Linked DNA regions of Sinorhizobium meliloti. The protein of the gene in region 1 interacts with the protein of each later gene in a pairwise test. Links are inferred from orthologs where the notes say so. Each region holds a gene or a part of one and is shown in the gene's direction. Other genes may lie near its edges. The genes, in order: JOH52_RS00240 and dnaA.

Region 1 (15,167 bases):
AGCAGCAGGTAGCTGAGAATGTCGGCACGCTGAATGACCTTGGCATGAGGCACCGGCGTCAGGGGCAGCAGATAGATGATCGGCAACGCGATCAGCGCGAGCGCCATCTCGAGCGTGTACAGCCCGTGCCATTGTCCGATCTCGATGAGCTCAGGCGAGATCAGCCGCGTCATCGGAGCGGCCAAGGTCGTGCATGTCAGGGCGAGTGCGAGGGCCACCGTCAGCTTTCGCGCCGGTGGAAAGGCTTCCAGCATATAGAGAAAGCCGAGGGTCGACATCGGCGCGGCCGCAATGCCGCTGATGAAGCGGACGACGACCGCCGAATGAAGGTCCGAGACGAAGACGTTCATCAGTGAAGCGATGACGAATCCGACGATGCCGATCTCTGCGAAGCGGCGAAGACCATACTGGGCGCGGATCTTCACGAGAGCGGCCGAAAGGCTGACATTCGGCGCCATGTAGGCAGCGGCAAGCCAGGCCGCCTCCACCGACGTGGCCGAAAGCGACCCCTGGACCTGCGCAAGATTGGCCGACGCGAGATTCATACCGAGCCCCTGTGTCAGAAAGAGGAGAGCGGAGCCGGCGATATAGAGAGCCGATTTGCCGATACGCATCGAGCCGGGAGCGGCAACGGCATTCATCGGTCGCCACTCCGACCGATCGACTGGATGTTCGTCGCGATCTTGCAGACGACCTTCAGCGCGACGGCGATTTCCTGCGGCTGCAGCCCGCCCAGAACCTCTTCGCGGATGTCGCTCGCGAGCTTCTGGATCTCATCCGCCACGGAGCGGCCGACGTCCGTCATGTGGATCTGCTTCGCACGCCGGTCGGAAAGCTCGACCCGGCGCTCGATGAATCCCTGCTTTTCCATGCCGTCGAGAAGCCGAACGATCGTCGGCGTCTCGATATCGAGCTCTTCGGCCAACTCGCGTTGATTGAGACCTTCTTTCCTGGCGAGCGCGAACAGCATCCGCGCACGCGGCAGCGTCAGGCCGCGCTCCTTCACCCGCGCGTCGAACACCGAGCGCAGTTTGCGGTTGACGGTCGCAAGTGCGTCGAACAGTTCACGATTGTCGTTTGGCTTCGGCATTTAGTATCTTTTCCATATTACTAGCATGCTAACTATCTGGACACTATTTAATCCGGCCATGGGCATTTTTCAAGATGCCGATCGAGGACGCGGGGATGCGAATCAGGTAGTTTTACCCATGGCCGCGGCGTCAACCAGCATCGCGTGAGAATGTATTTTTTTACAACTTCTCCCTTGTCCCCCTGTGGATCAGTCGAACAACGGGCAAAGGCGACAGGCCGGGTTGTATGGCACGCCACTGTTGCGTGCCTGCACTAGACGCGGCGCGCAACAGTCAGCAAACCGGGTGCCTCACGGGATCATAAGCGGAAACGGAAAACGATGAACGACGCAGCGCGAAAGCTCGCCCCTTTGGCCAAGGATCAGGCGGAACAGCATTATCGCGAGGCGCCGAACAATCTGGAAGCGGAGCAGGCCCTGCTCGGCGCCATTCTCGTCAATAACGACGCCTTCTATCGCGTCTCGGATTTCCTGAAACCCGTACACCTTTATGAGCCGTTGCATCGCAGGATCTTCGAGATCGCCGGCGAAATCATCCGCATGGGCAAGACTGCCAACCCGGTGACGGTCAAGACCTTCCTCAAGGCCGACGAGAAGGTCGGCGACCTGACGGTTGCACAATATCTCGCGCGCCTTGCCGCCGAAGCAGTGTCCATCATCAATGCGGAGGATTACGGCCGCGCGATCTACGACCTGGCGCTCCGCCGGTCGCTGATCACCATCGGTGAAGACATGGTGAACATCGCCTACGACGCACCGCTCGACATGCCGCCGCAGAGCCAGATCGAGGACGCCGAACGGCGGCTGTTCGAACTCGCCGAAACAGGGCGCTACGATGGCGGCTTCCAATCGTTCAATGACGCGGTAGCGCTCGCGATCGACATGGCCGGACAGGCGTTCGAGCGGGACGGTCATCTCTCCGGCATTTCCACCGGCATCCATTCCCTTGACGGGAAGATGGGCGGACTCCAGCGATCGGACCTGATCATCCTCGCCGGCCGTCCGGGCATGGGCAAGACCTCGCTCGCGACGAACATCGCCTACAACATCGCCGCCGCCTACGAGCCGGAAGTACAGCCCGACGGCTCCTTCAAGGCCAAGAACGGCGGCGTGGTCGGCTTCTATTCGCTCGAAATGTCGTCCGAACAGCTCGCCACCCGTATCATCTCCGAGCAGACCGAGGTCTCCTCCTCGAAGATCCGCCGCGGTGATATTTCGGAGGCGGATTTCGAGAAGCTCGTCGCCTGCTCCCAGATGATGCAGAAAGTGCCGCTTTATATCGACCAGACCGGCGGTATCTCGATCGCCCAGCTTGCCGCGCGCGCTCGCCGATTGAAGCGGCAGCGCGGCCTCGACGTGCTCGTGGTCGACTACATCCAGCTCATGACCGGTTCGAAGAAGTCCGGCGAAAATCGAGTACAGGAAATCACCGAGATCACCACCGGCCTCAAGGCGCTCGGCAAGGAGCTGAACGTGCCGATCATCGCGCTTTCGCAGCTCTCGCGCGCGGTGGAAAGCCGCGAGGACAAGCGGCCGCAGCTCTCCGACCTGCGTGAATCGGGCTCGATCGAACAGGACGCCGACGTCGTCCTCTTCGTGTTCCGCGAGGAATATTACGTGAAGAACATGGAACCGCGCGACGAATTCGATCCGAAATACGAAGAGTGGAAGATGCAGATGGAGAAGGTGAAGGGCACGGCCGACGTGATCATCGCCAAGCAGCGCCACGGACCGACCGGCACCGTCAAGCTCGCCTTCCAGTCGGAATTCACGCGCTTCTCGGATCTCGCCGATCCGTCGTTCACGCAGTACGAGCATTGACAGGCTGATTGCGGCCCCTCATCCCGCTGCCGCGACCTTCTCCCCGCAGGCGGGGAGAAGGGGCAAGCCGCATGCAAACAGGTCCCCTCGCCCCGCTTGCGGGGAGAGGGTTAGGGTGAGGGGCATTTTCTCAAGGCGCAGCGACGCCTCTCTACCCCACGAACACCCTCGCAACCGCCACGACAATCACGCCGGCCGCCACGGCCGCGAGCAGCGGCAGCCTCGTGGCGACAAGCGCTGTGGCGAGGGCCGCGAGCGTTTCGGCCGGCCCGGTGACCAACGCCGTCGGCGCGATGACGGCCATCAATACGGCCGGCGGGATCGCCTCCAGCGCCCGCTTCTGCTTCGGACCTATCGTCACGAAACGGATGAGGACAAGACCGCCGAGCCGGGTCAGCACCGTCGCAACGGCCATCGCGGCGATCGCAAGAAACGTGTGCGGATCGAGCGTCATGCGCGGGCTTCCTGACGTTCACCGGTGAAAAGCGCCGCAACGACGCCCGCCGCCGAACCGGCTGCGATGTACCAGACGCCGGGGAGGAACTGGCGTGCGAGGACCGCGGCCGCGGCGCTCGCAGCGAGAATCGCGCCGGTTTCACGTCCCTTCCAGAAGCCCATGACCAGGACGATGAAGACCGCGGGAAACGCAAAATCGAGACCGAGCGCTTTCGGGTCTCCGAGGAATGCGCCGGCGAGCGAGCCGGCAAGACCGGCAAGCACCCAGGCCAGATAGAACGGCACCGCAAGGCCCGCATACCAGGCAGGCGTGAGACGCGACTCACCTGCCCGGACCTCGGCCATGGCCCAGATCTCGTCGGCAAGGAGAAGCATCGCGGCATATCTCGCCGGCCCCGAGAAGGCCGGCATCTTCGTGCCGATCGATGCGCTCATCAGAAGATGACGGATATTGACGAGCAGCGCCGAAAATCCGAGAGCGGCCCAGGAGGCGGGATGAGTCCAGATGTCGAGCGCAACGAATTGCGAACCGCCGGCGAAGACCAGCGCGCTCATCATCACGACTTCGAGGCTCGACAGGCCCTTGGTCGCGGCAACGGCCCCGAAAACGAGCCCGATCGGCATCACCGCCACGATGAGCGGTGCCATCGCCCTGAAACCTCCCCAGAATTCCTCGACTGCCCGCGACTTCTTCACGCCTGGGATCTCCCGTACTTGCAACACTAACCTTCTGAAACTACGCGCTTCCGGACGGAAAACCGTCACACGCTTTTCCTGGAAGTGCCCAGGAAGTAACCAGGCAGAAGACCGCCGTCTTGAACGAAAGTGATCAGGCTGAGCGATAGGCACCCGGCGTGACGCCGGTTCGAGCCTTGAAATGGCGGCTGAAATGCGCCTGATCGGCGAAACCGCAGTGATAGGCGGTGTCCGCCGCAGACCAACCTCTGCGCAGGAGCGCCTTTGCTTCCCGCACCCGCTTGTCGGTGAGAAAAGCATGCGGGGTGATGTGGAATTCCTTTCGGAAGGCGCGGATCAGATGGGCGCGGCTGAGGCCCGCCAGCTTCGCAAGCTCCTCCAGCCCGATATCGTGCGTGTAGTTTTCAACAAGATAATCGCGTGCCCGGTGCACGGCTGAGCTCTCGCGCGTCTGCAGGGGGACGATGATAGCGTTGCCGTGGCGCTCGAAGAGCCTGGCCAGGAACCCGAACATGCTTTCGTCCGCTTCCAGGGTACCGACCTTGCCTTCCAATGCACGGTGCGCACGATGAAAGCCGAGCGCAAGCTCTCTATCGGTGAGAAGCAGCCGCGAGAAGGACGGCGTTCCCTTGAAGGAGCGGCCGGTCACATCCTCGAGTATCTCGACCAGCAGGTCCGTGGGTGGATAGACCATCCGGTAGCGGTAGCCTTCGTGACCCGGATGCCCGTCGTGGATTTCATCCGGATTGATGAGATAGAGATCTCCCGGGCCCGTCTGCGATCGTTCCCCCTTGATCGTGCTGATCTGGGAACCCGCTTCGATCGCACCTATGCTGAACGTGTCGTGCGCGTGCGGTGCGAATTCATGCGTGATGAAGGTCGCGCTCAGGCACTCCATGCCCTTGAAGCGCGGGTCGCGCCAGAAACGGGTCCGCTCGGCTCCCTCGAGCGGCATGGCCTCGATGGCCTTTTCCTGTGAGATCGTTTCCATCGGACGATCTTATCGGGCGAGGAGAGCCTCGTCTTGCATGAAAGTGCTTTCGGCCAGAGCATTGCGTCGGCCGTTTGCGGCGCGGGGCACTTGGATGTATTGCTGCCGATATCGCCCACGCAGAGTTTTCGGTATGCAAAGCCCCGAGTTTCTTTCCGCCTCCAGCAGGCTCACCGTCGACCTCACCGCGCTCGCCGACAATTGGCGGGCGATGAACGAGCGGTCCGGAAAAGCCCGCGCCGCCGCCGTTCTGAAGGCCGATGCCTACGGTCTCGGCGTCGTGCATGCCGCTCCGGCTCTCTATGCCGCCGGCGCGCGCGATTTCTTCGTGGCCAGTGTCGAAGAAGGGGCCGATCTTCGCCCGCTTGTTCCGGATGGGCGAATCTACATTCTCGCGGGAATGTGGCCCGGCAACGAGGAGCTCTTCTTCGAGAACGATCTCGTGCCGATCATCAACTCGGAAGAGCAGCTGGCGGTCTTCATGGCAGCGCTTTCCGAACGGGGCGACCACCCCTGCGTTCTCCACGTCGACACGGGCATGAACCGGCTCGGCCTGTCGCCTGAGGAGGCGCTTGCCCTCGCCCACGACCCTGCGCGGCCTGCGAGTTTCTCGCCGGTCCTCGTCATGAGCCATCTGGCCTGCGCCGACGATCCCGGACACCCGATGAACCGCTATCAGCTTCAGCGTTTCCGCGAGGTGACCGCCGCCTTCGAGGGCGTGCCGGCGAGCCTTGCAAATTCCGGCGGCGTGTTCCTCGGTGCGGACTACCACTTCGACCTCACCCGGCCCGGCATCGCGGTCTATGGCGGCGAGGCGGTAAATGGCGCGGTCAATCCGATGAAAGCGGTCGTCACCGCCGAAGCGCGCATCGTGCAGGTCAGGACGGTTCCATCCGGCGGAACGGCAAGCTACGGCGCCTCGGTCCGCTTCGGCCGCGACAGCCGCATTGCGACGGTCGCGATCGGCTATGCCGACGGCTACCACCGTTCGGTTTCGGGCGGCGGCGTCACCCTCAGACAGGCGATGCCCTCGGGCGCCTTCGGTTTCCTGCATGGTATGAAGGTGCCGCATGTCGGTCGGGTGACGATGGATCTGAGCCTGTTCGATGTCACGGACCTGCCGGAAGCGGCCGTACGTGCCGGCGATTATATCGAGGTCTTCGGGCGCAATGTCGTCATCGACGACGTCGCGCGCGCCGGCGGTACCATCGGCTACGAGCTGCTGACGAGCCTCGGCCGGCGCTATCATCGGACCTATGTCGGAGGCGCTTGAACAAGGCGCAAAGGAATATCGTCCTTTCAAACAGGATTTCGCGGCATTATGTGACCGCCAAGAGTGATTCTCGGGCGGCGGCAATTCCGCCATCTGCCCGCAAACATCCGAAAGCCGACATCTATGGCGAAAGCCCGCACCCAGTTCGTCTGCCAGAATTGCGGCACAGTCCATTCCCGCTGGGTGGGCAAGTGCGACGGCTGCGGCGAGTGGAACACGATCATCGAGGATAATCCCACGGCGGGGATCGGCGGCGGTCCCATGCGCACGCCGAAGAAGGGGCGTCCCGTCGCACTTACGACGCTGTCCGGAGAGATCGAAGACGCGCCGCGCATCCAGACCGGCATTTCGGAACTCGATCGCGTGACCGGCGGCGGCTTCGTTCGCGGATCCGCACTGCTCGTCGGCGGAGATCCGGGCATCGGCAAGTCGACCGTGCTGATGCAGGCGGCCGCGGCGCTTGCACGCCGGAAGCACCGGGTGATCTATGTCTCGGGCGAAGAAGCGATCGCCCAGGTCCGCCTGCGTGCTCAGCGGCTCGGCGCCGCCGACAGCGACGTGCTCCTTGCCGCCGAGACGAATGTCGAAGATATTCTCGCGACGCTTTCCGAGGGCAAGCGCCCGGACCTCGTCATCATCGATTCCATCCAGACGCTTTGGAGCGACATCGTCGACTCCGCGCCCGGCACGGTGACGCAGGTGCGCACCGGTGTGCAGGCGATGATCCGCTTCGCCAAGCAGACGGGCACGGCGGTCGTGCTGGTCGGCCACGTGACAAAGGAGGGCCAGATCGCCGGCCCCCGCGTCGTCGAGCACATGGTCGACGCCGTCCTTTATTTCGAGGGCGACCGCGGCCATCATTACCGCATCCTCAGGACGGTGAAGAACCGTTTCGGACCGACCGACGAGATCGGCGTTTTCGAAATGTCCGACAAGGGCCTGCGCGAGGTCGCCAACCCGTCGGAGCTGTTTCTCGGCGAACGCAATGCGAAATCGCCGGGTGCAGCGGTTTTCGCCGGCATGGAAGGCACGCGCCCCGTGCTTGTCGAGGTACAGGCGCTGGTCGCGCCGACATCGCTCGGAACGCCGCGCCGCGCCGTGGTCGGCTGGGACTCGGCCCGCCTTTCGATGATCCTCGCCGTGCTGGAAGCCCATTGCGGCATTCGCCTCGGCCAGCACGACGTCTACCTCAATGTCGCGGGTGGCTATCGCATTTCCGAACCGGCGGCCGATCTCGCTGTGGCTTCCGCACTGGTTTCGTCGCTTGCCGGGCTTGCCCTGCCGCCCGATTGCGTCTATTTCGGCGAAGTCAGCTTGTCGGGTGCAGTCCGGCCGGTTGCGCATACCGCCCAACGTCTCAAGGAAGCCGAGAAACTCGGTTTCTCCCAGGCAGTCCTGCCATCTGCATCGACCGAGTTGCCGAAGAACGGCAACGGCCGCTGGAGCGAGATGGAAAGCCTGCCGGATCTGGTGGCGCGTATCGCGGGATCGCGGCGTGCCCTGCAACAGACGAATGACGAGGACTGACGGAATAGCCGCGCCCTGGAGCATCAACGGGATGTGCCGCCTGGCGGTGGAGTCGGAGTAAGGACAACATGCCCATCACAATTCTCGACGGTATCGTTCTCGGCGTCGCGCTGTTTTCAGCCGTCCTCGCGATGGTTCGCGGCTTCTCGCGCGAGGTTCTGTCGGTGGCGAGCTGGGTCGGCGCAGCCGCCGCGGCCTATTTCCTCTATCCGCATCTTCTGCCCTACGCCAGCCAGTACACGACCAGCGGAACGGTCGCGATGATCGGCTCGGCGGCCGTGATCTTCCTGATTGCACTGATCATCATCTCCTTCATCACGATGCGGGTGGCCGACTTCATCATCGACAGCCGCATCGGCGCGCTCGACCGCACGCTCGGCTTCCTGTTCGGGGCCGCTCGCGGCATTCTGCTCGTCGTCGTCGCCATGCTGTTCTTCAACTGGCTCGTGGCGCCGCAGCAGCAGCCCGTCTGGGTGACCCACGCGAAGTCGAAACCGCTGCTCGACAATCTCGGCAATCAGTTGGTAGCGCTCCTGCCGGAAGAGGCCGACGCCACCATTCTCGACCGCTTGCGCGGCAAGGATACGACCGGCGAAGGCGAAAGCGAGACGCCGCCGGCTCAGACGGAACAGGCGCCCGGCGAGGAAGCACCGGCGACGAACGGCTGAGATCGACAGGAAAGTTTGCAATAAAGCCCGCTGTGCGGGCTTTATCCATTTGGAATGACGCTTGTCAGTGTTTTCGGGTAAGATCGCTTGAAGACTGGCGGCCCGATCACGATATGCGCACCGGCACGTAGCAAAGGCGAATTGCGATGACCGATCTCAGATCCAGCGAAATCCATGACGAACTCGACGGCGACACCCTCCATGAGGAGTGCGGCGTTTTCGGCATTCTCGGCCATCCGGACGCCGCCGCGCTGACGGCGCTCGGCCTGCACGCTCTCCAGCATCGAGGGCAGGAAGCCGCCGGTATCGTCACCTTCGACGGGCGGCAGTTCTATTCGGAGCGCCGGATGGGTCTCGTCGGCGACCACTATACCGATCCCACGACGCTCGCGAAGCTGCCCGGTTCGATGTCGATCGGCCATGTACGCTATTCCACCACCGGTGAGACGGTCCTGCGCAACGTCCAGCCGCTGTTTGCCGAGCTGCAGGAAGGCGGAATCGCAATCGCGCACAACGGCAACTTCACGAACGGCCTGACGCTGCGGCGCCAGATCATCGCAGACGGTGCCATCTGTCAGTCGACATCCGACACCGAAGTCGTGCTGCACCTGATCGCGCGGTCGAAACACGTCTCTTCCAGCGATCGCTTCGCCGACGCTATCGCCCAGGTCGAAGGCGGCTATTCGATGCTGGCTCTGACCCGCACCAAGCTGATCGCCGCCCGCGACCCGAACGGCATTCGCCCGCTCGTCATGGGCGAACTCGACGGCAAGCCGATCTTCTGCTCGGAGACCTGCGCGCTGGATATCATCGGCGCCAAATTCGTTCGCGATATCGAGAACGGTGAAATCGTCATCTGCGAAATTCAGCCGGACGGGTCGATCACCATCGATGCCCGCAAGCCGCAGAATCCGCTGCCGGAACGCCTTTGCCTTTTCGAGTACGTCTATTTCGCCCGGCCGGATTCGGTCGTCGGCGGCCGCAACGTCTACGTCGCCCGCAAGAACATGGGCAAGAACCTCGCCATCGAGGCCCCCGTCGAGGCGGATGTCGTGGTGCCCGTTCCGGACGGCGGTACGCCGGCTGCAATCGGCTATGCGCAGGAAAGCGGCATCCCCTTCGAGCTCGGCATCATCCGCAATCACTATGTCGGGCGGACCTTCATCGAGCCGACGCAGCAGATTCGCGCCTTCGGCGTCAAGCTCAAGCATTCTGCGAACCGGGCGATGATCGCCGGCAAGCGCGTCGTGCTCGTCGACGATTCCATCGTCCGCGGCACCACTTCGGTCAAGATCGTCCAGATGATGCGCGAGGCAGGCGCCCGCGAGGTGCATGTGCGCGTCGCGAGCCCGATGATCTTCCACCCGGATTTCTACGGCATCGACACGCCCGACCGTGACAAGCTGCTCGCCAACCAGCATGCCGACCTCGCCTCGATGTGTCGCTTCATCGGCGCCGATTCTCTCGAATTCCTCTCGATCGACGGGCTTTATCGTGCCGTCGGCGGCGAGAAGCGCGACCCGCAGGCGCCGCAGTTCACCGATCACTATTTCACCGGGGACTACCCGACCCGCCTTCTCGACCAGGGGGCAGCGAGCAACGTTCGCAAACTCTCGGTTCTCGCCAGCAACGGATAACGAACAACAACATGACGCCCAATCTGAAAGACCGGATCGCCGTCGTCACCGGCGCATCGCGCGGGATCGGCTACTTCACTGCTCTTGAACTCGCCAAGGCCGGCGCCCACGTCGTCGCCTGCGCCCGCACCCTCGGCGGTCTCGAAGAACTGGACGACGCGATCAAGGCTTTCGGCGGTTCGGCAACGCTCGTCCCCTTCGATCTCTCGGACATGGCCGCCATCGACAAGCTCGGCGGCGCCATAAACGAGCGCTGGGGCAAGCTCGACATCATGGTCGCCAATGCGGGCGTCCTCGGCACGATCTCGCCGATCGGCCATGTGGAAGCCAAGGTCTTCGAAAAGGTGATGGCGATCAATGTCACCGCGACCTGGCGCCTGATCCGGTCGCTCGAGCCGTTGCTCGTCCGTTCGGATGCCGGCCGCGCCCTCATCCTCTCCTCGAGCGCTGCGCACAAGTGCAAGCCCTTCTGGGGGCCCTACTCCGCCTCCAAGGCTGCGGTCGAGGCGCTGGCACGCACCTGGGCCTACGAGACACAGCGCCTGCCGCTGCGCATCCTCAGCGTCGATCCGGGCGCCACGCGCACCGCCATGCGGGCGCAGGCCGTGCCCGGCGAAGATCCGGAGACCCTGCCGCATCCCTCCGAGGTGGCTCAGGCGCTGTTGCCGCTGCTCGGCCGCGAGCAGACCGAGACGGGGAAGCTCTTCATCGTTCGGGAAAAGAAGATCGTCGACTACCGCATGCCGGAATAGGCTGGCGGCACCTCCCCCTCATCCGGCCTGCCGGCCACCTTCTCCCCGCAAGCGGGGCGAAGGGGACTCGCGGTGATGCACCGCTTCTCGGGCGCTCAAGAGGAAATGGCCATCCAGCAGCTTGTCCCTTCTCCCCGTCACAACGCTACGGCATGCACATATCTCTTGTTGTCCAGCCCTTCGCGGATTTACTCCGGAGTGGCGGCATCTGTATTTCCAGCAGTGGCGAGGCTTGCGGATGGGTCCTTGGGATCAAACCCGTATGCGCTAACATTGGCATTAGCGGTCACCCGCCCCTCATCCGCCTGCCGGCACCTTCTCCCCGCAGGCGGCAGGGCTGTCCGGGGAAAGTTCCGGGTGAATCGAAATGTCGCAGGCGCATGCCCCGTCAGACGGCGTTTTTCCGTCTATTTTCTGGTTGTCGAGACTCAGAAAAGGAGACGGAGCATGCGGTTCACCCCTAGCATTTTCGCCCAGCTGCTGAAAGCGATTGATCGCCGCAGCTTTCAGGCGATTGTGGGTCGTCATGCCGGGGATGCCTACGACAAGTGCTTTACCAGCTGGGATCATCTGGTGGCACTGATCTATGCCCAGTTGAGCGCCACGACCAGCCTGCGCGGGTTGGAGGCGAGCTTCAACGCCAACAGTCAGCATCATTACCATCTCGGCAGTGGCCGGCTGATGCGCTCGACGCTGTCGGACGCCAACCGCCGCCGCCCGGTCGCCGTCTTCGCCGAGACCTTCGCGCTTCTGGCCGGTCAGCTCGACCGGCAGACGCGCCGGGAGGGCACCAAGATGCTGCGGCTGATCGATTCGACCCCGATACCGCTGGGTAAGCTGTACGATTGGGCCAAGTCGAACGGCCGCATCCGCGGCATGAAGCTGCATGTCGTCTATGATCCCAAGGCCGATTGTCCAGGCATCCTCGACATCACCGACGCCAACGTCAACGACGCCCAGATCGGCCGCACGATCACCATCGAAAAGGGCGCAACCTATGTCTTCGACAAGGGCTACTGCCATTACGGCTGGTGGACGGCGATCGCCGAAGCCGGCGCCAGTTTCGTCACCCGGCCGAAGACCAACATGGGACTGGCTTTGGTCGCTGAACGCCCCGTTGAGCAACCTCAAGGCGATGGCTTCCTGGTCCTCGAAGACAGCCAGGTCAGCCTCGCCAGCAAGGGCGATTCCAAGCTGCCGATCGGCTTGCGCCGGGTAATCGTCAAGCGCCAGGACGGCGATACGATCACGCTTCTGACCAACGACCTCGAGCGCTCCGCCGTCGAGATCGGCCAGCTCTATAAGGATCGCTGGCAGATCGAGCTTCTGTTCCGCTGGATCAAACAGCACCTCAAGATCCGCAAGTTCCTCGGCAACAACGACAACGCCATCCGCCTGCAGATCTTCGCGGCGATGATCGCCTATGCACTGTTGCGCATCGCCGCCCGCCTCGCCCGCGTCCCTCTACCGATCCTGCGCTTCACCGACCTCGTCACCCAGTGCCTGTTCCAGCGCAAAAGCATCGCCGAAATCCACAAGCCGCCGCAGGTCAATCCAAGCCGACCAAAACCCCGGACCATCCCAAACCAAATGGTCTTCCGCTATGCATGAATTTTCCCCGGACAGCCCTGCGCAGGCGGGGAGAAGGGACAAGCGGCGCCAACTGAACCCCGCATTCACCGCCCGCCCGAGGGAGCGAGCGGGCGCGGCATATCCCTTCTCCCCGCCTGCGGGGAGAAGGTGGCGGCAGCCGGTTGAGGGGCAATCCCGACCGAGCGGGGTTGAGGCGGTTGGGTTCCCGAGGGATCCCATTCATGAGCAGTATCCGCCGCACCGGCGCGCAAGAGATATGTGCCTGCCGTAGCGTTCTGACGGGGAGAAGGTCGCGGCAGCGGGATGAGGGGCATTCGCCCTATTCGCTATCACCCGGCAAACCATCGTTCCCGTGACCGCCCGGCCAGTCGCCGTATTTGCGCTGCCAGGAACGGGCGCCGAAGGGCAGGCTCACCAGATAGGCCACCGCAGTCACGACCATCGTCTCCCAGGTATAGGTCATCAGCGTCGCAACGTAGAAGACGACGACCAGGATGACGGGAAGGACCAGATCCCGGCGGACGCGGTTCTCCGACTTGCCGGACCAGACAGGAAGACGGCTGACCATAAGGAAGGCGATCAGGACGGTATAGACCGACGCGATCAGCGCAAAGGTCCTTTCCGGCGCAAGACCGAGCAGGCCAAGATAGACGGGCAGCAGAACCAGCATCGCACCGGCCGGCGCCGGAACGCCGACGAAATATTCCGACTGCCAGGACGCCTTGACCTGGCGCTCCGCCATGACGTTGAAGCGCGCCAGCCTCAGACCGACGGCAATGGCGTAGATCAGGGCCGCAATCCAGCCGAGGGAACGCGCCTGATCGAGCAGAAACACGTAGAGGACGAGGGCGGGCGCGACCCCGAAATTGATGATGTCGGCAAGCGAGTCCATCTGGACCCCGAAACTCGAGGTCGCCTTTAGGAGACGCGCGATGCGCCCGTCGATGCCATCGAGGAAAGCGGCAAGGAGCACCATCGCAACCGCGAGCTCGAATCGATTCTCGAATGCCAGCCGGACGCCCGAGAGGCCGGCGCAGATCGCCAGGACCGTGATCATGTTCGGGACCATCAGCCGGAGCGGAATCTCCCGCAACCGGGGCCCCCGGGCCTTGTCGTGCGTGCCGGTGGCGCCCACGTGCTCAGCGGCTTCCGGGATTCCTGCGGATTGTTCGTGGCGGGGCTCTTCCATGACCTGTCCTCACGCGCGCCGGCTGATGACCGGGCCCTTCGCCGATCCGAATTCGGCGAGCACCGTCTCGCCGCCCGTGGCCGTCTGACCGACCGTTACGCGCGGTTCCGCACCGGCAGGCAGGAACACGTCGAGACGCGAGCCGAAGCGGATGAGGCCGAAACGCTCGCCCGCCTCGAGCGACGCGCTCTCGCGCGTCCAGCAGAGGATGCGGCGGGCGACGAGACCGGCGATCTGGACCACGCCGATCTGCCCGTGTTTCGTCTCGATGACGAGGCCGTTGCGCTCGTTTTCCTGGCTCGCCTTGTCCAGCTCGGCATTCACGAACTTGCCGGCACGGTAGGCGATTCGGCGTACCGTGCCGCCCATCGGCGCACGGTTCACGTGGCAGTTGAAGACATTCATGAAGACCGAAATGCGCAGCATCGGCTCCGAGCCGAGGCCCAGTTCCTCAGGCGGCATCACGGTGGCGACCGACGATACGGTGCCGTCCGCCGGGCTGATGACGAGATCGTCGTCGATCGGCGTCATGCGCTCCGGATCGCGGAAGAAATAGGCGCACCAGGCGGTCAGAACGAAGCCGATCCACATCAGCGGCTCCCAGAGGAAGCCAAGCGCCAGCGAAACGACAAAGAAAATCGCAATGAAGCGGTAGCCTTCCCTGTGGACCGGTACGAGCGTGTTGCGCACTGTGTCGATCAAACTCATGAACTCTACTCTCCATATTTGCTTTGCGACGTGAACTAGCGCGAATCAGACAGCCCGGCAATGTCGAAGACCCGGAGACAGAGGACTCGCGGCAACCTCGCTGTGGTCAGAGCGCCGGCATTCCCCGGTCGACGATGCCGAGATCGTCGCTCTCACGCACGCGCTTCAACTGTTCCTCGGCCTGCGTTGCCTCGCGCTGGCGGCTCCACATGGAAGCATAAAGTCCGCCGCGGTCGATAAGTTCGCCATGGGTGCCGCGTTCGGCGATCACGCCGTCCTTCAGGACGATGATCTCGTCGGCGTTGATGACCGTCGACAGGCGATGGGCGATGACGAGGGTGGTGCGATTGCGCGACACGATATCCAGCGCAGCCTGGATTTCCTGTTCCGTCTTCGTGTCCAGCGCCGAAGTCGCCTCGTCGAGGATCAGGATCGGCGGCGCCTTCAGGATGGTTCGCGCGATCGCGACGCGCTGTTTCTCGCCGCCCGAAAGCTTCAGCCCGCGCTCGCCCACCATGGCGCGGAAGCCTTCCGGCAGGTCGCGGATGAAATCGGCGATCTGCGCCGCCTCGGCGGCTGCCTCGACCTCCGCATCGCTCGCGGTCACCCGGCCGTAGCGGATGTTGTAGGCGATCGTATCGTTGAAGAGCACCGTGTCCTGCGGCACCATGCCGATTACGGAGCGGAGGCTCTTCTGGGTGACGTCACGCACGTCCTGACCGTCGATGGTGATCGATCCTTCCTGGACATCGTAAAAGCGGTAGAG
Region 2 (15,293 bases), 900 kb from region 1 along the record:
GGCGTCATTCCCGGCATGGGTGGATCGCAGCGCCTGACCCGCGCAGTCGGCAAGGCGAAGGCCATGGACCTCATTCTCACCGGCCGCATGATGGACGCGGCGGAGGCGGAGCGCTCCGGGCTGGTTTCGCGCGTGGTGGCTCCGGACAGGCTCCTGGAGGAGGCGCTCGGCGCCGCGGAGAAGATCGCGTCATTCTCGCTGCCGGCGGCGATGATAGCCAAGGAGGCCGTCAACCGCTCTCTGGAACTGACGCTCGCCGAGGGCCTGCGCTTCGAGCGGCGGCTCTTCCAGTCGCTTTTCGCAACGGAGGACCAGAAAGAGGGCATGGCCGCCTTCGTCGCCAAGCGCAAAGCCGAATTCAAACACAGATGAGCCATGGACAGGACTCGGTTTTCTCAAATTGCGCGTTGACGTGCGGGCGGTTTCCCTTTATACGCCGCCCTCAGTTTGGAACGCCCTCGTTCGAGGCTTTCCGATAATACTCCCGAATTGCTTGTATGACAGGTCGCAGTGACCCGGCACGGCGAGGCGGAGTCCATGTCAGTTTTCGAAGAGAGGCATCAATGGCCAATACAACTTCGGCGAAAAAGGCGACCCGCAAGATCGCACGCCGTACCGCAGTGAACAAGGCCCGTCGTTCGCGCATCCGCAGCTTCGTCCGCAAGGTCGAAGAGGCGATCGCTTCCGGCGATCAGGCACTCGCAGCCGCCGCCCTGAAGGCGGCACAGCCGGAGCTGATGCGCGCCGCCACGAAGGGCGTAATGCATTCCAACACGGCATCGCGTAAGGTCTCGCGACTGGCGCAGCGCGTGAAGAGCCTTTCGGCCTAACCCGGCTAAGAAAAAAGCTGTTGATGAAGTGCCCGGCGTTTTCGCCGGGCTTTTCCGATTCGTGCCGCCGCCAACGGCCTGCGCGATTGACCTTGCCACGCTCGTGTCAATCCCGTGACAAAAAAATTCTAAGCTTTTCAATAGCTTATGAGAGGTTGCGGCAAAAATGTGGTCTGGCGGGGCGGGCGGATTGAGTCCGAAGTGAGTCAAGCCATTTTTTATTTTTTTTCTTTTTCGCCAGCTAAGCAAGAACGCAAAAAACAAAACCCTTGATTCAACAGGGATTCTCGCCGGACTCGGGGAGCGGGATGCAAAACCCGGCACGAGAGTCAACTGTCGACGCTTACGGGCGGGTAAAAAACGCGATTGATCTTGCCGGGCGATCCTGCCTAAATGCCTTCCACAGGGGACACAGATTACATCTGTACGAGGAAGTTTAAGGGTCATTCCAATCGGGGTGACTTTGGGCTTTCCGTCGCCTGTGGCGGGGTTAATTCCACGTCGATCAATCAAACAAGTCGAGACGATAAAACCGGGCGAGCCTTCGCACCGGAGCGAGGACGTTTCGTCTTGTGGTTGCCGGCAGGGCTTAGCCTTGTGAATGCGTTGGAGCAGGAAGAAGGAGGCTCGGGCTGTCCGCTACGTACGAGGGTGCGGTCAGCCGGCAACGAGGAAAAACGGTTCCGGTCGGCTTGAAAAGAGCCGTGCAGAATCGGTAAGGCGAAGTGCGAGGGGACATTTGCTTGAGGCGAAGGCAAGCGAATGAGCGCAGCGTGCCGTGGCGGGATATGAGGAGCCCGGTTCGGTGCGTATCAGAGCGTCCGGCTGACGCGGCATGGCTTTCGAGCGGCCGTGGCGGGCGGGCATAAAAGATGAGGCCGCCAGAAATGACGGCATCGGAATAATGAAATTGGAAGGCGGCAAGATGCGGATGAATTTGGCGACGGCACCTGGAGGTTTTCAGGCCGGAAGCAATCAGTCTCAGGCGGCGGGGGAAAAACACGACATGCGGCATGACGCACTGTTTGAGCGGGTAAGTGCGCGCTTGAAAGCCCAGGTCGGTCCGGATGTCTTCGCAAGTTGGTTTGGACGCCTCAAGCTCCATTCAGTGTCGAAAAGCGTCGTGCGCCTCTCGGTCCCGACGACTTTTCTGAAGTCCTGGATCAATAATCGCTATCTCGATCTGATCACCACGCTCGTCCAGCAGGAGGACAGCGAGATACTGAAGGTGGAGATCCTCGTGCGCACCGCGACCCGCGGTCATCGCCCGACGGCTCCTGAAGAGAGCGTTGCCGCGGCTGCCGAAGCGGCGGTCGTCCCTCCCTCCCGCCGTTCGGCGGCCCCCACCGTGGCAATTGCCGCCGCTGCGGTTGCGGCAGCTCCGGCGAGACCCGTCCAGGCGCCGCTTTTCGGCTCGCCGCTCGATCAGCGCTACGGTTTCGATAGTTTCGTAGAGGGCTCGTCGAACCGGGTCGCGCTCGCGGCAGCGCGTACGATTGCCGAGGCCGGCGCCGGCGCCGTGCGCTTCAATCCGCTTTTCATCCATTCGAGCGTTGGTCTCGGCAAGACGCATCTTCTGCAGGCGATCGCTCTCGCGGCCCTCCAGAGTGCGCGCGCGCCACGCGTCGTCTATCTGACGGCCGAATATTTCATGTGGCGTTTCGCAACGGCGATCCGCGACAATGACGCGCTGTCGCTGAAGGAATCGCTTCGCAACATCGACCTTCTCATTATCGACGACATGCAGTTCCTGCAGGGCAAGTCGATCCAGCACGAGTTCTGCCATCTGTTGAACATGCTGCTCGACTCCGCCAAGCAGGTGGTCGTCGCCGCGGACCGTGCACCCTGGGAGCTGGAATCGCTCGACAGCCGTGTTCGCTCGCGCCTGCAAGGCGGCGTGGCGATCGAGATGGAAGGGCCGGACTACGAGATGCGCCTGGAAATGCTGAAGCGTCGTCTCGAAGCGGCGCGCCAGGACGATGCCTCGCTCGAGATTCCGCTCGAGATACTGAGCCATGTCGCCCGCAACGTGACAGCCAGCGGCCGCGAACTCGAGGGCGCCTTCAATCAGCTTCTCTTCCGCCGCTCCTTCGAGCCGCAGCTTTCGATCGAGCGGGTCGACGAACTGCTCGGCCATCTCGTCAATGCCGGGGAACCGCGCCGCGTCCGCATCGAAGATATCCAGCGCGTCGTCGCCAAGCATTACAATGTCTCGCGTCAGGAGCTGGTCTCCAACCGCCGCACCCGCGTCATCGTCAAGCCGCGCCAGATCGCCATGTATCTGTCGAAGACACTGACCCCGCGCTCCTTCCCCGAGATCGGCCGCCGCTTCGGCGGGCGCGACCACACGACCGTGCTCCATGCTGTGCGCAAGATCGAGGAACTGATTTCTGCCGACACCAAGCTCAGCCACGAGATCGAGCTTTTGAAGCGACTGATCAACGAATAGAGGCAGGAAAGCCCGACGTTACGAAAGCCCGGTCCGCCGGGCTTTTTTGTTGAGCGTTTTTTTCGCCCCGCTTGTCGGCTATCAATAGCGCCATTCGTCTTCAGACCAGAGCGGAGATTTTCAATGCTTTACGCCGTGCTTTGCTACAACGATGAAAGCGTCACCAGTGCCTGGAGCAAGGAGGAGGACGAGAGGGTCATGCGTGATCTGAGCGCCGTCCAACGCAAATATGTCGAAGCGGGCAAGCTGGGGCCCGTCGCGCGCCTGGTGCCGACGACGGCGGCGGCGACGCTGCGCCACAGCGCCGGCGAGACGATCGTCATGGACGGCCCCTTCGCCGAGACCAAGGAACAGTTGCTCGGCTTCTATCTGATCGATTGCGCCTCGCTGGATGAGGCGCTCGACTTCGCGCGCGATCTGAGTAACGCCAATCCGAGCACGGGCTCCTACGAGGTCCGGCCGCTCGCGCTTTATAAACCCGGTGAGCTGCCCTCATGACCGACACAGGCTGGATCGATCTTGCTCTTGTTTCCGCGCGGCCGCAGGCAATGGGTGCGCTGCTGCGTTACTTTCGCAATCTCGATCTGGCGGAGGAGGCGTTCCAGGAGGCCTGTATCCGTGCGCTGAAAAACTGGCCCCGCACCGGTCCGCCGCGCGATCCCGCCGCCTGGCTCATCTTCGTCGGCCGCAACAGCGGCATCGACAAGGTGCGGCGGCAGTCGCGCGAGACGGCACTGCCGCCGGAGGAACTGCTCTCCGATCTCGACGACCGGGAGAGTGAACTCGCCGATCGCCTCGACGGGGCGCATTACCGCGACGACATCCTGCGGCTGCTCTTCGTCTGCAGCAACCCGGCGCTTCCGGCAACCCAGCAGATCGCGCTTGCACTGCGCATCGTATCGGGGCTCTCCGTCAGGCAGATCGCCCGTGCCTTTCTCGTCAGCGAAGCGGCGATGGAGCAGCGCATCACCCGCGCCAAGGCCCGCGTCGCAGCCGCCGGCATCCCGTTCGAGACACCCGATGCCGTCGATCGCGCCGAGCGGCTCGCAGCGGTCGCGACGATGATCTACCTTGTCTTCAACGAGGGCTATTCGGCGATGAACGGCCCCGAGGGCGTCTCCGCCGATCTTTGCGACGAGGCGATCCGCCTGTCGCGGCTGCTGCTGCGGCTGTTTCCCGCCGAGCCGGAAATGATGGGGCTGACGGCGCTTCTGCTGCTCCAGCATTCGCGCGCCCGCGCGCGCTTCGATGCCAATGGTGCCGTCGTCCTGCTCGAAGATCAGGATCGGCGGCTCTGGAGCCGGCCGATGATCACCGAGGCGCTGGCGATGATCGACAAAGCAATGCGCCATCGCCGCCCCGGTCCCTACCAGATACAGGCAGCAATCGCGGCCCTGCATGCCCGCGCCGAACGTCCGGAGCAGACGGATTGGGAGGAGATCGACCTCCTCTACCAGGCGCTCGAGCGCCTGCAGCCCTCGCCGGTCGTCACGCTCAATCGCGCGGTCGCGGTCTCGAAACGCGAGGGACCGGAGGCCGCACTGGCGATGGTGGAGCCCCTTGGGGAGAGGCTTTCCGGCTATTTCTATTATCACGGCCTGCGCGGCGGCCTTTTGAAGCAGCTCGGCCGGGCATGCGAGGCGCGCACCGCCTTCGACCGGGCGATCGCACTGGCCACCAACGCGTCCGAAGCGGCCTATATCCGCATGCAGCTCGATCACCTCGCGGCCGAGCCGGCGACGGTCGCGGAAGAAGAAAAGCGATAAATTTTTTCTGGCCCCTGTCGGCAGGCGGCATCCTCCTTCGTCCTTGGAATGAACCAACATGGAGGATTTCGAAAATGACTGCAGCGACCGACACCAATTCCGGCGGCGAACGCGAACTGGTTCTGACACGGCTGATCGATGCCCCGCGCGAGAAGGTCTACCGGGCCTTCACGGAAGCCGAGCTTCTGAAGCAGTGGTTCGCTCCTCTGCCGTGGACGATCACGGAAGCGGAGCTCGACGTCAGGGCGGGCGGCACCAACCGCTTTGTCATGCGTTCGCCCGAGGGTGAACTCTATCCTAATCAGGGCGTCTATCTGGAAGTCGTGCCGAACGAGAAGATCGTCGTCACCGATGCCTTTACGGAAGCCTGGAAGCCGTCCGAGAAGCCGTTCATGACGGCGGTCATGACCTTCGAGAACGAGGGCGGCAAGACCCGCTATACGGCCCGCGCGCTCCATTGGAGCGTCGAGGACCGCGATGCCCATGAGAAGATGGGCTTCCACGAGGGCTGGGGCCAATGCGCCGATCAGCTTGCGACGCTCGTTGCGAAACTCTGAGAGGAGGACCGGGTCATGACCATTACCGAGAGCAGGAATGCGGCCGTTGCGGAGATCGAGGAGGTAATCGGGGACTGGGCGGAGGCGCTGCGCCGGAAGGATGCCGCCCGCGTCCTCGCCCACGGCACGGAAGATTGCCTCGTCTTTTCGCTGGCGCCCCCCCTCAAGGCTTCCGACGCAGATGCCGGCGGCCTTGAGCAGTGGTTTTCCACGTGGAAAGGGCCGCTCGGCTTCACCCTCGAGGAGCTCGACGTTTCGGTGAGCGGCGACGTCGCCTTCGCCACTGCGCTGACGCATCTTTCCGGCGAGAAGCACGATGGCCAGAAGGCGGCGCTCTGGTATCGCCTGACCTTGGGCCTGACACGCACCGACAGGGGATGGAAGATCGCCCATCAGCACGAATCCGTCCCCTTCTACATGGACGGAAGCTTCAAGGCGGCGATCGATCTCGATCCCCGGTCCGAGGTCGACTGGCAAGCGCCGTCGCGCCCGCCCATGCCCGGCGTCATCGCCTATCTCAACGTGGAGGATGCAGATGCGGCGGCGGCCTTCTATGTCCGCGCTTTCGGCGCCAAGGAGGAGGACCGCAAACATGCCCAGGATGGAAAGCGCCTCATCCACTGCCACCTGACGATCAATGGCGGCGCATTGATGCTGAACGATCCTTTCCCGGAATTCGGCCATCCCTGGAAGCCGCCGGAGGGCTTCGTGCTGCACCTCGTCGTCGACGACGCTGATTTCTGGTGGAATCGGGCGGTGGAGGCCGGCGCAGAGGTGACGATGCCGCTGGAGATCGCATTCTGGGGCGACCATTACGGCCAGCTCCGGGATCCCTTTGGAGTTACCTGGGGGATCGTCGCACCGGTGAAGGAAGGCGGCTGAGCCGCTCGGCCCGCGATCAGCAGGCGAGGTCGGCCACCACGGCGTCGAGGATCAGCATTCCGGCGGGCGTGCAGCGCAGCCGAGAATTGCCGATCCGCTCGATGAAACCATGCTCGATCAGGAATTCTTCCCGGGCCGGATCCGGATCGCGGCCCGAGAGGGTCTGCCAGCGGGCGAGATCGACGCCTTCGCGCAGCCTCAACCCCATCAGCAAAAGCTCATCGGCCTGCGCCTCGAAATCGAGCAGTTCCCGCTCGACCAGGCCTTCGCCGCACTCTTCGACGCGTTGCAGCCATGCCTCCGGGTTGCGCTCGGTTGCGGTCGCGATCTTGCCTGATCCGATCGCCAGCCGCCCGTGGGCGCCGGGGCCGATGCCCGCATAGTCGCCGTAGCGCCAATAGGTGAGGTTGTGCCGGCTCTCGGCCCCCGGCCGGGCATGATTGGAGACCTCATAGGCCGGCATGCCGATATCAGCGGTGATCTCCTGCGTGGCCTCGTAGAGAACCGCCGACTGCTCGCCATCCGGAACGACGAGTTTCCCTGCCTTGTGCAGGCCGTAGAAGGGCGTCCCTTCCTCGATGGTAAGCTGGTAGAGCGACAGATGATCGACGGCGTAGGAAACCGCCTCCTTCAGCTCCCGCTCCCATTCCTCGACCGTCTGGTTCGGCCGCGCATAGATAAGGTCGAAGGACATGCGCGGAAAGATCTCGCGCGCGAGCCGTATCGCCTTCAGCGCATTCTCGACATCGTGCAGCCGTCCGAGAAATTTGAGGTCACGGTCGTTGAGAGCCTGTACGCCGAGCGAGACGCGGTTGACGCCGGCCGCCCGATAGCCGCGGAAGCGCGTCGCCTCGACGCTGGACGGGTTCGCCTCCATGGTGATCTCGATGCCATCAGGCACGTGCCACTGCCGGGCAATGCCGTCGAGGATCGCCTCCACCGTCCGAGGGTCCATCAGAGACGGGGTACCCCCGCCCATGAAAATGCTGGTGACGGTTCTCGGACCGGAAAGCGCGCGCACCGCGGCCATTTCCTTCAGGAATGCGGCGACGAAGCGAGGCTGATCCACCGGCTGATGGCGCACATGGCTATTGAAGTCGCAATAGGGGCATTTCGCCGCGCAGAAGGGCCAGTGCACATAGACCCCGAAACCGGGGTCCATGCCGTCACCGATCGCTGAAAGCGGGGCTATCTGCATTGTCTTCCTACTCAGGCGCCGAGACAGGTTTCGGCGAACAGCTTGAATGCGCGGGCGCGGTGCGACAGGGCCTCGGAATCGCCCGGCTTCCAGCCATGCTTCTCCTCCGCACTCATTTCGCCGAATGTGGTGTCGTAGCCCTTCGGTTGGAAGACCGGATCGTAGCCGAAGCCGCTGGTGCCGCGCGGCGGCCAGACGACATAACCCTCGACCTCGCCGCGAAAGAGCTCGACATGCCCGTCCGGCCAGGCAAGGCAGAGAACGGACACGAAGCGTGCGGTACGGCTTTCGGGCTTCACCGCACCCTTGGCGCGGAGCGCCTCTTCGACCTTCTCCATGGCCATCTGGAAGTCGCGGCTGCCGTCCTCACGTTCGGCCCAGTTGGCCGTGTAGACCCCGGGGGCGCCGCCGAGCGCGTCGACGGCAAGGCCGGAATCGTCCGAAAGCGCCGGCAGTCCCGAGGCCTTGGCCGAGGCGAGCGCCTTGATGGTCGCGTTCTCCTCGAAGGTCGTGCCGGTCTCATCCGGCTCGACGAAATTGAGATCGGCTGCCGATTTCGCTTCGAAGCCGAGCGGCCCGATGAGATCGCGGATCTCACGGATCTTGCCGGCATTATGGCTCGCGACGACGAGCGTCTTGTCGATCAGTCTGCGCATCTATTCCGTTCCGTTCAGATACTGCCGAAATCAATCCTTGGCCCAGAGGCCCGCTTCCGCGCATTCCAGGCTGTTGCCGGCCGGATCGCGGAAATAGAAGGAGCGGGCGCCGTTCGGCCAGCGGATATCCGCCTCGATCTCGACCCCGGCCGCCTCCAGTTTCGCCTTCCAGCCGTCGAGCGCCTCGGCGGCGACCCGGAAGCACATGTGCCCGTTGCCCTTCGTCCCGTGCGGAGGCACGGGAAGTGCGCCCGGTGCAGGCGGCTTCACCGTCTCCGCGGGGTTGAAGATCAGGAGCACGCCATCGCCGCAACGGAAGAAGACATGGCGGCTGCCGGCGCGGGTGATCCTTTCAAGGCCGAGGACCGTTCCGTAGAAGGCCTCGGCCTCGTCGAGATCGTCCGCGTAAAGCGCGGTCTCCAGAATGCCTTCGAATGTCGGCACCGGACCTGTTCCTCTCAAGTGATCCAGAGCACTTCCGGAAAAGCCGTGACGGTGTTCCGTCCGGAAGTGCGTATTGTCGAAGCGTTAGATCATCTCACTGCTTCAGTGAAGCAGAGAGCGGTCTAGAGCGGGATGAGGAAAAGTGCGCGCGCTTTTCCGCCCGCATCCCGCTTCTCAACTTCTTGGTTCCGATCACGTTCATGTTTTAGGTCGACCCGACCTAAAAACATCGTGATCTAGCCTGCTATCGCCTGCTTCTGCATTTCGACGAGTTCGGCAATGCCGTTCTTGGCGAGCAGCATCAGGCTTGCGAATTCTTCTTCGCTGAAGGGCTTGCCTTCCGCCGTTCCCTGGATCTCGACCAGGCCGCCGCTGCCCGTCATCACGAAATTGGCATCCGTCTCCGCAGCCGAGTCTTCCAGATAATCGAGGTCGATAACCGGCTGATTGGCGAAGATGCCGCAGGAAATGGCGGCCACATGATCTTTCAAGACCTTCTCCAGCTTGACCATGTTGCGCGCCTCCATCCACTTCAAACAGTCGTGGAGGGCGATCCAGGCGCCGGTGATCGACGCGGTGCGCGTGCCGCCGTCGGCCTGAATCACGTCGCAGTCGATCGAGATCTGACGTTCGCCGAGCGCCGGAAGATCGACGACGGCTCTGAGCGACCGCCCGATCAGCCTCTGGATCTCCTGCGTGCGGCCGCTCTGCTTGCCGGTCGCCGCCTCGCGCCTCATGCGCTCGCCGGTCGCCCGCGGCAGCATGCCATATTCCGCGGTGATCCAGCCTTTGCCGCCGTTGCGCAGCCAAGCCGGAACTTTTTCCTCCAGGCTCGCGGTGCACAGAACATGCGTGTCGCCGAAGCGTACCAGGCAGGATCCTTCCGCATGCTTGGAGAAACTGCGCTCGAACGAGACCTTGCGCATTTGGTCGGTTTTTCTACCGGATGGCCGCATCGTCAACTCCTGTCGATCCCGACTGCATGCTTCCTTGGGTCCTGTTCGGTTCAAGGACAAGAACATGCAGAATTCAAAGTGCTCCAGCGGCCTTTGCGCGTCTGAAGACGCGCGGCGCTTTCGTGAGCCTTCTAGATCATGGCGTAGGCAAAGGGAACCGCTTGATGTCGAAGCTTCGCAGTGATTTTTCCCTTTTGCCATTCCCCGCGCGGATCACTATATTCTTTCCGGACACAGAATACTGATCACGGAGTGACATGGTACTGCGCAACCCTGGAACGAAGGGGATCGCATCGGCGCTGGACGAGCGCTCCGGCGAGATCTTCCGCCGCATTGTCGAGAGCTATCTGGAAAGCGGGGAGCCGCTGGGCTCGCGCAATCTCTCGCGGCTGTTGCCGGTGTCGCTGTCGCCGGCCTCGGTTCGCAACGTGATGAGCGACCTCGAGGATCTGGGCCTGATCTATTCCCCCCATGTCAGCGCCGGCCGGCTTCCGACGCAGCTGGGCCTGCGCTTCTTCGTGGACGCCTTCATGCAGGTGGGCAATCTCTCGCCGGAGGAACGCGCCTCGATCGAAAGGCAGGTTCACCCGGGAAATCGGGACAGGTCGGTCGAAAACCTTCTTACCGAGGCGAGCCAGATGCTGTCCGGCATGTCGCGCGGCGCAGGTCTCGTAATCACCACCAAGAGCGATCCCGTCCTCAAGCATGTCGAGTTTATCCGGCTGGCGCCGACCAAGGCGCTGGCGGTGCTCGTCGGCGAGCACGATCAGGTGGAGAACCGCATCATCGAGCTGCCCGCCGGGATCACCAGCGCCCAGCTCACCGAAGCGGCGAACTTCGTCAACGCTCACCTTGCCGGTCAGACGATTCCCGAATTGCGGACGCAACTGGAAAAGGTCAAGGAGACGGTGCGCGGCGAGCTCGACGCGCTCTCGCAGGACCTGGTCGAGCGTGGGCTAGCGATCTGGTCCGGAAGCGAGGGCGACGGCCAGCCGGCGCGGCTGATCGTCAGGGGCCGCGCCAATCTGCTCGAAGGATTGGAAGGGACGGACGACATCGAGCGGCTGCGTATGCTCTTCGATGACCTCGAAAAGAAGGACAGCCTGATCGAGATCCTCAACCTCGCCGAGAGCGGCCCGGGCGTGCGCATCTTCATCGGTTCCGAAAACAAGCTGTTTTCGCTTTCCGGTTCCTCGCTGATCGTCGCTCCCTACCGCGACAGCGACGACCGCATCGTCGGCGCGGTCGGTGTCATCGGGCCGACCCGGCTCAACTATTCCCGCATCGTTCCCATGGTCGATTACACCGCCCAGCTCATGTCGCGGCTGTCGCGCTGAGCGAATCCTTTTGATCGATGAAGCAATCGACCCTTGATTTTTCGGGCCCAAACATCGATATCGGGCTTCAAATCCAGGCAACAGTACGTTCAAGCAAAGCGACTTCCGCTGGTTTGATGATGCCGAACACAGCAAAAGACAGAAATTCGGAGAACGTCATGACCGACGAAACGAACAAGAACGGACCCGAGGCCGCGGCGCCTGAAGAATTCGAAACAGCCGCTGAGCCGCAAGCTGCGGAAAAGCCGGAGGCGGATGCTTCCACGACCGCGCCGGATCCGCTTGAGCTTGCCAGGGCCGAGAGTGCGGAACTGCGCGACAAATATCTTCGCCTTGCTGCGGAGATGGACAATCTGCGCCGGCGCACCGAACGTGATGTGAAGGACGCGAAGTCCTATTCCGTCGCGGGCTTCGCGCGCGACATGCTGGCGGTCTCCGACAACCTGCGCCGCGCGCTGGATGCGATTCCGGCCGACGCCAGGGAGGCGGGCGATGCCGGCCTGAAAGCACTCATCGAGGGCGTGGAAATGACCGAGCGGTCGATGCTTGCGGCGCTCGAGCGTCACGGCGTGAAGCAGCTGGACCCCACCGGCCAGAAGTTCGATCCGAATTTCCACCAGGCCATGTTCGAGGTCCCGAACACCGAGGTTCCGAACAACACGGTCGTCCAGGTGGTCCAGGCAGGATACACGATCGGCGAGCGCGTCCTGCGCCCGGCGATGGTCGGCGTTGCCAAGGGCGGCCCGAAAGCAGCCACCTCTGAAAGCGAGACGCCTGCTGCTTAGAGCGGGATGAGGAAAGGTGTGTGCGGTTTTCCGCCCGCATCCCGCGTCTCAACTTCTTGGAATCGATCACGTTCATGTTTTTACAGCGCCGCGCGTCTTATCAGACGCGCAAAGGTCGCTGTAACACTTTGATCTGCTGCAATGTTTTTGTCCTTTAATCGGATACGATTAAAGGAAACATGCAGTAGGTCGACCCGACCTAAAAACATCGTGATCTGACGGCGCATGAATGCGATTTGCGAAGGGCCGCGCACTCTGCAAGGTGCACGGCCCTTCGGCGTTGTTCGAATTGCCGCATGCTCTTCCAACCGGCTCCGGTAGGCGGCAGGCAGAAGATATTCAGGCAGCGTGCGAGGTCGTGTCGTCGCTAAGCAGCGTGTAGATCGCGCTTGCCGAGTCGCTCGCTCGGATACGCGACACCATGTCATGGTCGCGCAGCACGCGCGCGATGCGCGAGAGCGCCTTCAGGTGGTCGGCGCCGGCACCTTCCGGTGCAAGCAGCAGAAAGACGAGGTCGACCGGCTGGTCGTCCAAGGCCTCGAAATCGACCGGCGCATCGAGCCGCGCAAAGATGCCGACGATCGACGGAAGATTGCTAAGCTTGCCGTGCGGGATGGCGATGCCGTTGCCCACACCGGTCGAGCCGAGTCGTTCTCGCTGCAGGATGACGTCGAAAATCTCCCGCTCCGGCAGACCGGTGAGCTTCGATGCTTTTGCCGCCAATTCCTGAAGGAGTTGCTTCTTCGAGTTGGCCCTCATGGCCGGGATGATCGCATTTTGATGCAGCAAGCCTGCCAATGCCATTCTTTTATCCTCGTTCGCCGGTTAGAGCCTGGCAATCTCATCACAAATGCGCCGTGATGGCTCTACCCATCTTTGTCTTGGCGGTTCGAATGCACAGAAAAGTCGAGCCTTTCCGCCGTCCCGCTGATCGGAAAGACGGGGGACGCCAGTCCGGCTGGCTTCCCCCATCCCCACTCATGCCTTGATATTGGCGGCGTCGATCCAGCCAATATTCCCATCGTTGCGCCGATAGACGATGTTCAGGTCATCCTTGCCGGGGCTGCGGAACATCAGCACCGGTTCATCCGTCATGTCCAAGGCCATAACGGCGTTGGCGACGGACATTGTTCTCAACTGTTTCGTAGTTTCGGCAACGATCGTCGGTGCATAATCGTCGGGAACTTCCTCGTCCTCGAAGGGCACCGAGTCCATCACTCGATAGGCCACCTCGGTGGAATTCTGCCCGTTGCCGTTGTGATGGTCCTTGAGCTTGCGTTTGTAGCGCCGGAGCCGCTTCTCGATGCGCTCCGAAGCCGCGTCGAAGGCTGACTGTGGTTCGTTCGCCTGGCCGTTTGCCTGCAATACCACGCCCGTATCGAGATGAAGCTTGCAGTCGGCGCTGAATCGCGACCCTGACTTTTCCACAGTGACCTGGCTCGAATATCCTCCGTCGAAATATTTGGTTACGGCCTGCTCGATCTGCTCGCCGATGCGGACGCGAAACGAATCGCCGATTTCCATATGTTTACCGGATACACGCACACTCATGGAGTTTCCTCTCTTGTTCGTGAATTGCGTGCCCAGTCTATTCCAAGCGCTCCCGTCATCCAAGCACTTCAGCGACCGGAGTCCTGAACGACCGAAATCGTGAGCGCGCGCTGCCTCGCGGAGTTCTATCTCAGGCAAGCGCGGCGGCCTCATATCCGCTGTACCGCGGAGAGTCAATTGCGCGTCGTGGAATTAAACGTTCATCAGGCCCCGGCGGTTCCGCCGGCCAGAGCCCAAAGCGCAACCCGGCTTACGCGCTTGCGGCCTGCCGGCAGCGCTCAGAATCCCGCGGCCTTGGCCAGCGCCCGCTTCTCGCGGCGGCGCTGGACGGAGGAGGGGATGCTCATCGCCTCGCGATATTTTGCGACGGTGCGTCTGGCGATATCGACGCCGGCCTGCTTGAGGACGTCGACGATGTCGTCGTCCGAGAGCACGGCATCGGCGCTTTCCTGATTGATCATCGTGCGGATGCGATGGCGCACGGACTCGGCCGAATGTGCATCGCCGTTTTCCGCCGAGCCGATCGAGACCGTGAAGAAATATTTCAATTCGAAGAGCCCGCGCGGGGTCAGCATGTATTTGTTGGAGGTGACCCGGCTCACCGTCGACTCGTGCATCTTGATCGCGTCCGCGACGATCCTGAGGTTCAGCGGGCGCAGGTGGCCGACGCCGTGGATGAGGAAGGCGTCCTGCTGCCGGACGATTTCGCTCGCCACCTTCATGATCGTCCTGGCGCGCTGATCGAGGCTGCGCGTCAGCCAGTTGGCATTCTGCAGGCACTCGTTGAGAAAGGCCTGTTCGCCGCTGTTCTTCCGGCTGGAGCGCGATATTTCTGTGAAATAGTCGTGGTTGACGAGAACCCGGGGCAGGGCATCCGGATTGAGCTCAACAAGCCAGCCGCCATCGGGTGCGGCGCGCACGACGACGTCGGGAATGATGGCCTCGAACACACCGGTTTCGAAGCTGGTGCCCGGTTTCGGATCGAGCTTGCGGATCTCGGCGAGCATATCGATCAGGTCTTCCTCGTCGACGCCGCAGATCTTCTTGAGGCTTGCGAAATCGCGCCGTGCCAGGAGCTCGAGATTGGCCACGAGCGCTTCCATCGCCGGGTCGAGACGATTGCGGGCGCGCAGCTGAATGGCAAGACATTCGCCAAGCGTGCGCGCGAAGACGCCCGGCGGATCGAACTGCTGAAGCATGTGCAGCACGCGCGCCACGTCCTCGCCTGCCGCGCCCAGCGTCTCCGCGGTCTCGGCGAGGTCGGCGTGCAGGTAGCCGGCATCATCGAGCTGGTCGATGAAATACCGGGCGATCAGCCGATCGGAGACAGCGCTGAGTGCGAAGGGCAGCTGCTCGGCGAGCGTCTCCCTCAACGTCTTGCGGCCGCCAACGAAATCGTCGAGATCGTATCCCTCTGCGTCGCCGGCACCCGGCATGGATTTCCATTGGCCGAGAAGCTCGGGCGCATCCGCCCGCTGCGGCGCCGTATCGTCGGGGAAGACGTTGGCGAAGTCGGCGTCAAGGCCTTCGCTGAGCCTCTCGCCGGATCTCGACATGGCGCTGTCGTAAAGGTCGCTCTGACCTGCCGCCTCGTCGGTTTCGCCGCCGGTCTCCGCCGGATGCGGACCGGCATCCTCGCGATCCGATATCGTTGGCTCATCGGCCGGCTGGACCTCCAGCAGCGGGTTCTTCTCGACTTCCTGCGCGATGAAATGGCTGAGCTCCAGATGGTTCATCTGAAGCAGCTGGATCGACTGCATCAGCTGCGGCGTCATGACCAGCGACTGCGACTGTCTCAGATGAAGGCTGGCGGACAAGGCCATGCTGGTGTGAAACTCCCGTCGAGTTCTCCGAGCCGTGTCCGCTTGGACGGGCCCATCTT

Evidence for each region.
Region 2: the proteins of JOH52_RS00240 (region 1) and dnaA interact in binary tests that used the Escherichia coli proteins (3 or more experiments, as listed by UniProt). The link is inferred for Sinorhizobium meliloti from one-to-one orthologs.

What each region holds. Positions count from the first base shown.
Region 1 is NZ_JAGIOS010000001.1:47,208-62,374, forward strand. The notes cover bases 797-3,661. They hold JOH52_RS00240 (replicative DNA helicase), read left to right. Parts: upstream 797-1,411; coding sequence 1,412-2,911; downstream 2,912-3,661. Other genes in these bases: JOH52_RS00235 (MarR family winged helix-turn-helix transcriptional regulator), read right to left, coding at 797-1,090; JOH52_RS00245 (AzlD family protein), read right to left, coding at 3,063-3,365; JOH52_RS00250 (AzlC family ABC transporter permease), read right to left, coding at 3,362-3,661. Also shown: JOH52_RS00230 (MFS transporter), read right to left, coding at 1-641; more of JOH52_RS00235, read right to left, coding at 638-796; more of JOH52_RS00250, read right to left, coding at 3,662-4,015; JOH52_RS00255 (AraC family transcriptional regulator), read right to left, coding at 4,197-5,054; alr (alanine racemase), read left to right, coding at 5,188-6,327; DNA repair protein RadA, read left to right, coding at 6,451-7,854; JOH52_RS00270 (CvpA family protein), read left to right, coding at 7,923-8,522; purF (amidophosphoribosyltransferase), read left to right, coding at 8,669-10,159; JOH52_RS00280 (SDR family NAD(P)-dependent oxidoreductase), read left to right, coding at 10,171-10,911; JOH52_RS00285 (IS4-like element ISRm16 family transposase), read left to right, coding at 11,359-12,522; pssA (CDP-diacylglycerol--serine O-phosphatidyltransferase), read right to left, coding at 12,824-13,693; JOH52_RS00295 (phosphatidylserine decarboxylase), read right to left, coding at 13,703-14,401; JOH52_RS00300 (ABCB family ABC transporter ATP-binding protein/permease), read right to left, coding at 14,508-15,167. UniProt on the Escherichia coli protein: The main replicative DNA helicase, it participates in initiation and elongation during chromosome replication. Travels ahead of the DNA replisome, separating dsDNA into templates for DNA synthesis.
Region 2 is NZ_JAGIOS010000001.1:935,122-950,414, reverse strand. The notes cover bases 982-3,972. They hold dnaA (chromosomal replication initiator protein DnaA), read left to right. Parts: upstream 982-1,665; coding sequence 1,666-3,279; downstream 3,280-3,972. Other genes in these bases: JOH52_RS04530 (RNA polymerase sigma factor), read left to right, coding at 3,774-3,972; JOH52_RS04535 (YciI family protein), read left to right, coding at 3,403-3,777. In the rest of the region: JOH52_RS04550 (enoyl-CoA hydratase), read left to right, coding at 1-372; rpsT (30S ribosomal protein S20), read left to right, coding at 564-830; more of JOH52_RS04530, read left to right, coding at 3,973-5,045; JOH52_RS04525 (SRPBCC family protein), read left to right, coding at 5,120-5,602; JOH52_RS04520 (nuclear transport factor 2 family protein), read left to right, coding at 5,618-6,484; radical SAM family heme chaperone HemW, read right to left, coding at 6,501-7,682; rdgB (RdgB/HAM1 family non-canonical purine NTP pyrophosphatase), read right to left, coding at 7,694-8,338; JOH52_RS04505 (VOC family protein), read right to left, coding at 8,369-8,782; rph (ribonuclease PH), read right to left, coding at 9,019-9,738; heat-inducible transcriptional repressor HrcA, read left to right, coding at 9,996-11,075; nucleotide exchange factor GrpE, read left to right, coding at 11,234-11,860; PTS IIA-like nitrogen regulatory protein PtsN, read right to left, coding at 12,200-12,664; hpf (ribosome hibernation-promoting factor, HPF/YfiA family), read right to left, coding at 12,839-13,411; rpoN (RNA polymerase factor sigma-54), read right to left, coding at 13,690-15,234. UniProt on the Escherichia coli protein: Plays an essential in the initiation and regulation of chromosomal replication. Binds in an ATP-dependent fashion to the origin of replication (oriC) to initiate formation of the DNA replication initiation complex once per cell cycle.